2 linked regions of the Allocatelliglobosispora scoriae genome follow. The protein of the gene in region 1 binds, or shares a complex with, the protein of each later gene. Links are inferred from orthologs where the notes say so. Each region holds a gene or a part of one and is shown on either strand. Other genes may lie near its edges.

Region 1 (3,021 bases):
CTGCTCGTTGACCGAGGCGCAGATCGAGGCCGGGAAGCCGTGGTAGCCCTTGAAGGACGGGATGGCCCCGGCGGCCCGAATCACCTTCTCGGCGATGGCGTCCAGCTCGCCGGTGCTGATCCCGGGCACCACCGCTTCGCGGCAGGCGGCCAGGGCGTCGGCCACGACGAGCCCGGCAGCGCGCATCTTGGCGATCTGCTCGGGGGTTTTGATCTGAATGACGTCCTGATGGCGCATTTATCGAGCCTAGCCGCCGTAGGAGCGCAGGGCGTCTATTGCGCGGACGGTCACATCCTCGACCGGGCCCGTCGCGTCGATCCCCACGAGCTTGCCCTGCGCGCCGTAGTAGTCGACGAGCGGAGCGGTGTCGCGGGCGTACACCCGCAGCCGCTCCGCGATCGTCTCGGCCTTGTCGTCGTCGCGCTGGTAGAGCTCACCCTGGCAGCGGTCGCAGATGCCCTCGTGCGCGGGCGCGTCGAACTCGACGTGCCAGATCTTCTTGCAGCCGTGGCAGGTCCGCCGGCCCGAGAGCCGGCGGATCACCTCGTCATGCTCGACGATCAGCTCAAGCACCAGGTCGAGACCGTTGTCGGCGTCGGTGAGCATCTTGTCGAGGGCGACCGCCTGCGGCACCGTCCGCGGGAACCCGTCGAGCAGGAACCCATCGGCGGCATCCGACTCGGCGAGTCGCCCACGAACCATGTTGATCGTGACTTCGTCGGGCACGAGGCCGCCCGCGTCCATGTAGCGCTTGGCCTCGAGCCCGAGCTCCGTCTTCTGAGTGACGTTCGCGCGGAAGATGTCGCCGGTCGAGATCTTCGGCACGGACAAGTGGGACGCGATGAACTCAGCTTGCGTCCCCTTGCCCGCGCCCGGCGGGCCGACCAGCACCAATCTCATCGCAGGAAGCCCTCATAGTTCCGCTGCATCAACTGACTCTCGATCTGCTTGACCGTCTCGAGACCGACACCGACCATGATCAGCACCGCCGTACCACCGAACGGGAAGTTCTGGTACTGCTTGCTGTCGAGCCAGATGAAGAAGAAGTTCGGCAGCACCGCGATGGCCGCGAGGTAGAACGCTCCCGGCAGCGTGATGCGGCTGAGGATGAAGTCGAGGTAATCGGCGGTCGGCTTGCCCGGGCGGATGCCCGGCACGAACCCGCCGTACTTCTTCATGTTGTCGGCGACCTCGGTCGGGTTGAACGAGATCGAGACGTAGAAGTAGGTGAAGAAGATGACCAGCAGCGCGTAGAGCGCGATGTAGACCCAGCTCGTCGCGTTGACGAGGTGGTCCTGGACCCAGAGGTAGACGGGTCCCGGCTGGGTCGCGTCATCCGGCTTGAAGAACTGGACGGCGAGCTGCGGCAGGTAGAGCAGCGACGAGGCGAAGATGACCGGGATGACACCGGCCTGGTTCACCTTGAGCGGGATGTAGGTCGACGTGCCGCCGTACATCCGGCGACCGACCATCCGCTTCGCGTACTGCACCGGGATGCGGCGCTGTGCCTGCTCGATGTAGACGACCAGCGCGATGATCAGCAGGACCAGCGCGATGATGCCCGTCAGCCAGTACCAGCCCTGGCTGCCCTTGCTCTGCTTGAGCTGCCACGCCTCGCTGGGGAGCCGGGCGGCGATCGAGGTGAAGATCAGGACCGACATGCCGTTGCCGACGCCGCGGTCGGTGATGAGCTCACCGAGCCACATGATGACGCCCGTGCCGGCGGTCATGGTGATCACGAGGACCGCCATGGTGAGCCAGGAGGGGATCGCCGTCTGCGGGATGATCGGGAAGGAGTCACAGGCAGGCCCGAAGAGCGTGCCGGACTTCGCCAGGGCGATGAAGGCCGAGGACTGCAGAACCGCGAGACCCAGGGTCAGGTAGCGGGTGTACTGCGTGATCTTCGCCTGGCCGGCCTGACCCTCTTTGCGCAGCGCTTCGAGTCGCGGAATGACGACCGTAAGCAGCTGCAGAATGATCGACGCGGTGATGTACGGCATGATGCCGAGCGCGAAGACCGAGAGTGAGAGCAGCGCACCACCTGAGAACAAGTTCAGGAGGCTGAAGATGCCGGTACCACCTGTGCTGTCGATCGCCTTCAAGCACTGCTGAACGTTGCCGTAGGAAACACCGGGGCTCGGCAGGGTTGCACCGAGGCGGTAGAGGGCGACGATAGCCAGCGTGAAGAAGATCTTCTTGCGCAGGTCAGGCGTTTTGAACGCACTGAAGAACGCGGAGAGCAACTCTTTCCTCCTGCGCGACACGGCCACTAGGGGGTAGTGGCGGGGGGGCACGACGGTATCAGCCACGAGGGATTGCGTAGCTGGGTTCGAACACTAACAGGCTCGACTCAGGTTGGTCAGGGGTGGCCGCAAATTACTTTCGGCCGATATTGCCAGCGACGCCGGTTGCCAGCCCCGTGAAGAGCAGACAACCGGCGTCGTAATGCTGAATCCGCCTTACAGCTCGGTGGCCGAGCCGCCGGCAGCCGCGATCTTCTCTTTAGCGGACGCGCTGAACGCGTTCGCCGAGATCTGCAGCTTCACGCCGCCGAGGTCGCCCGTGCCGAGGACCTTGACCGGGTGGCCCTTGCGGACCGCACCGGCCTCGACCAGCTCGTCCACGCCGACCTGGCCGCCCTTGGGGAAGAGCTCCGCCAGGCGGTCCAGGTTGACGACCTGGAAGACGACCTTGAACTTGTTCTTGAAGCCCTTCAGCTTCGGCAGGCGCATGTGGAGGGGCATCTGCCCGCCCTCGAACGCAGCCGAGACCTGGTAACGGGCCTTGGTGCCCTTGGTACCGCGACCAGCGGTCTTGCCCTTGGAGCCCTCACCACGACCGACGCGCATCTTGGTGGTCTTGGCTCCGGGTGCCGGACGAAGGTGGTGGACCTTGATCGTCATTAGTCGACCTCCTCGACCTTCACGAGGTGGTTGACCGCGAAGATCATTCCCCGAATCTCGGGACGGTCTTCCTTCACCACCACGTCGTTGATCCGCTTCAGGCCGAGCGAACGCAGCG
Region 2 (3,470 bases), 300 kb from region 1 along the record:
GCAGCACGCGGCCTCGCAGCACGCGGCCTCGCAGCACGCGGCCTCGCAGCACGCGGCCTCGCAGCACGCGGCCTCGCAGCACGCGGCCTCGCAGCACGCGGCCTCGCAGCACGCGGCCTCGCAGCACGCGGCCTCGCAGCACGCGGCCTCGCAGCGTGCGGCCTCGCAGCGTGCGGCGTCGCGGCGGCGCGGCACGTGCGTATGCGGAAGCCCAGCCCCGCCCGTGGGCGAGCGGAGCCGGGCTTCGGCAGTGCTATGCGGAGTTAGGCGGTCGCTCCGTGGCAGCGCTTGTACTTCTTGCCCGAGCCACAGGGGCACGGTGCGTTCCGCGACGCGGGCTCGGAGACGGCGCCGGTGTTGGCCGTCCGCACGCCCCCGCCACGCGGGGACGGCTTGCGACCCTGCGACTGCGCGGTGCCCAGGCCCAGTGCCGGGGCCTGCTCGATCTTGGCCCCGCCCTGCTCGGACGGGGACGTGTACTGCAGGCCGCTGCGGGGCTGCGACTGCGCACCGAGGCCCTTGGCTCGGATCTCCACCCCGGAGTCCGAGTTGGGCAGCGCGACTCCGGCGACGGGTGCGGGTGCCGGTGCCTCTTCGACCTGGACCTCCAGGTTGAACAGGAAGCCGACCGCCTCCTCCTTGATGCCGTCCATCATCTGGGCGAACATGTCGAAGCCTTCGCGCTGGTACTCCACGAGCGGGTCGCGCTGGGCGTATGCCCGCAGGCCGACGCCTTCCTGCAGGTAGTCCATCTCGTAGAGGTGCTCGCGCCACTTGCGGTCGATGACCGCGAGCAGCACCTGACGCTCGAGCTCACGAACCGCCTCGGCGCCGAGGGTCTCTTCACGCTTGTCGTACGCCGCGTTGATGTCCTCGGTCAGCTTGGCGAGGAGGAGGTCGGCGTCGAGGTTGCCCTTCTCGCCACCCACCTCCTCGATCAGCTCGTCGACGGTGATGCCGACCGGGTAGAGCTGCTTGAGGCTGGTCCAGAGCTGGTCGAGGTCCCAGTCATCGCCGTAGCCGTCGGCGGTCGCGCCCAGGACGTAGGCCTTGACCGTGTCGTCGAGCATGTGCCGGACCTGGTCGTTGAGGTCTTCACCGGCGAGGACGCGGCGGCGCTCGGCGTAGACGACCTGGCGCTGCTTGTTCATGACCTCGTCGTACTTGAGGACGTTCTTGCGGATCTCGGCGTTCTGGCCCTCGATCTGCGTCTGCGCGCCCTTGATCTGGCGGCTGACCATCTTCGACTCGATCGGCACGTCGTCGGGGAGGCCCATCCGCTCCATGACCGCCTCGACGGCACCGGTCCGGAAGCGGCGCATCAGCTCGTCCTGGAGGGAGAGGTAGAAGCGCGACTCACCGGGGTCGCCCTGACGGCCGGCTCGACCACGGAGCTGGTTGTCGATGCGGCGGGACTCGTGCCGCTCGGTGCCGAGGACGTAGAGACCGCCGGCTGCCGTGACCACCTCGGCCTCGGCCGCGCAGGCTGCCTCGATCTCAGGCAGCGCGTCCTCCACGATCTTGTGGAAGTCCTCGCCGTGCTCCTCCTCGGTGTATCCGAGCTGGCGCGCCTTGGCGGCGGCCATGAACTCGGGGTTGCCGCCGAGCAGGATGTCGGTGCCTCGACCCGCCATGTTGGTCGCGACGGTGACGCCGCCCTTGCGACCGGCCTGGGCGATGATCTCGGCCTCACGCGCGTGGAACTTGGCGTTGAGGACGTTGTGCGGGATGCCCCGCATCTTGAGCATCTTGGACAGGACCTCGGAGTTCTCCACCGAGACCGTGCCGACGAGCACCGGCTGGCCGGTGGCGTGGCGCTCGGCGATGTCCTCGACGACGGCGGAGAACTTGGCCTTCTCCGTCTTGTAGATCACGTCGGCCTGGTCCTTGCGGACCATGGCGCGGTGCGTCGGGATGCTGACGACGCCGACACCGTAGACCTTGTTGAACTCGGCCGCCTCGGTCTGCGCCGTACCGGTCATGCCGGAGAGCTTCTCGTAGAGGCGGAAGTAGTTCTGCAGGGTGACCGTGGCGAGGGTCTGGTTCTCCTGCTTGATCTCCACGCCCTCCTTGGCCTCGATCGCCTGGTGCATGCCCTCGTTGTAGCGACGGCCGTGCAGGATGCGACCGGTGAACTCGTCGACGATCAGCACCTCGCCGTCGGAGACGATGTAGTCCTTGTCGAGCTTGTAGAGCTCCTTGGCCTTGATGGCGTTGTTGAGGTAGCCGACGAGCGGCGTGTTGACCGACTCGTAGAGGTTGTCGATGCCGAGCCGGTCCTCGACCCGGCTGACGCCGCGCTCGGTGACCGAGACGGTGCGCTTGGACTCGTCGACCTCGTAGTCGCCCTCGCCGTCCTTGCCCCGCTCCAGCCTGGCGATGATCTTCGCGAACTCCGAATACCACCGCGCCGACTGCTCGGCCGGGCCGGAGATGATCAGCGGGGTGCGGGCCTCGTCGATGAGGATCGAGTCGACCTCGTCGACGATCGCGAAGCCGTGGCCACGCTGGACCATCTCGTCCTGCGACCACGCCATGTTGTCGCGCAGGTAGTCGAAGCCGAACTCGTTGTTGGTGCCGTAGGTGATGTCGCACGCGTACGCCGCGCGGTGCTCGGATGCGGGCCGGTTCGGCAGCACGACGCCGACGGTGAGCCCGAGGAAGCGGTGAACCCGCCCCATCCACTCGGAGTCACGCTGGGCGAGGTAGTCGTTGACGGTGATGACATGCACACCGTTGCCCGACAGGGCGTTGAGGTAGGCCGGCAGGGTCGAGACGAGGGTCTTGCCCTCACCGGTCTTCATCTCGGCGATGTTGCCGAAGTGCAGCGCGGCGCCGCCCATGATCTGGACGTCGTAGTGACGCTTGTGCAGCACGCGCTTGGCCGCCTCGCGGACCGTGGCGAAAGCCTCGGGCAGCAGGTCGTCGAGCGTCTCACCGTCGGCGAGGCGCTCACGGTACTGATCGGTCAGCGCGCGCAGCTCCGCGTCCGTCAAGTCGGTGTAGTTCTCCTCGATCGAGCCGACGGCAGCCGCGATCGCCGATAGACGGCGCAACATACGACCTTCGCCAGCGCGGAGGATCTTCTCAAAAATAGACACGGGTCAGCGCTCCCCTAAACACCAGATCTGCCGACCCATCCTAGGCGGAGTTCGGCGTATCACCCACCCCAGGCCGGAACCGCTCGACCAAAACGAGATTAATCACCTAAATAACCCACAGTGAAATGGGGTTGTCCGAGCCCAGGCAAGGTGTGAAAGGATCCCTTCATGAAACCCTTCGACGCGCCTCAGCCCACGCTGACCGCTCAGACGCCGGGTGGAGAGAAGGTCACGCTGCGCGTGCCGGCCCTCCGCGACGCGGCCGCGCTTGTCGTGGCTTGCTCTGATCCCGAGTCCCTTCGGTGGACCACCATCAAGCCCGGCTACGACCATGAGCGGGCGCTGGGGTTCATCAATGACTACGCCCCC

What was found. The genes of interacting proteins can lie anywhere in the genome.
Region 2: the proteins of secY (region 1) and secA are in contact, whole or in part, in a crystal structure (PDB 3DIN), measured with the Thermotoga maritima proteins. The link is inferred for Allocatelliglobosispora scoriae from one-to-one orthologs. Residues at the interface, in WP_004081795.1 of Thermotoga maritima: Glu108, Gly109, Glu110, Glu111, Ala236, Glu237, Arg238, Arg239, Ile240, Thr241, Ile242, Gln243, Tyr244, Ala245, Arg246, Arg247, Val248, Thr249, Gly250, Arg251, Arg252, Val253, Tyr254, Gly256, Ala257, Ser258, Thr259, Tyr260, Leu261, Pro262; in WP_004082002.1 of Thermotoga maritima: Glu261, Ala262, Arg263, Lys300, Ala301, Arg302, Thr303, Ile304, Ile305, Leu323, Tyr324, Asp325, Pro326, Val329, Ser330, Tyr333, Ile336, Lys340, Phe345, Val349, Glu363, Phe364, Tyr374, Ser375, Gly376, Gly377, Glu393, Ile395, Thr482, Ser483.

The regions. Positions count from the first base shown.
Region 1 is NZ_JACHMN010000002.1:3,024,214-3,027,234, forward strand. What follows is about bases 71-3,021. They hold secY (preprotein translocase subunit SecY), read right to left. Parts: upstream 2,244-3,021; coding sequence 897-2,243; downstream 71-896. Other genes in these bases: map (type I methionyl aminopeptidase), read right to left, coding at 71-237; F4553_RS19245 (adenylate kinase), read right to left, coding at 247-900; rplO (50S ribosomal protein L15), read right to left, coding at 2,460-2,903; rpmD (50S ribosomal protein L30), read right to left, coding at 2,903-3,021. Outside these bases: more of map, read right to left, coding at 1-70. UniProt on the Escherichia coli protein: The central subunit of the protein translocation channel SecYEG. Consists of two halves formed by TMs 1-5 and 6-10.
Region 2 is NZ_JACHMN010000002.1:2,728,241-2,731,710, forward strand. What follows is about bases 64-3,463. They hold secA (preprotein translocase subunit SecA), read right to left. Parts: upstream 3,102-3,463; coding sequence 264-3,101; downstream 64-263. Other genes in these bases: F4553_RS17845 (GNAT family N-acetyltransferase), read left to right, coding at 3,270-3,463. In the rest of the region: more of F4553_RS17845, read left to right, coding at 3,464-3,470. UniProt on the Escherichia coli protein: Required for protein export, interacts with the SecYEG preprotein conducting channel.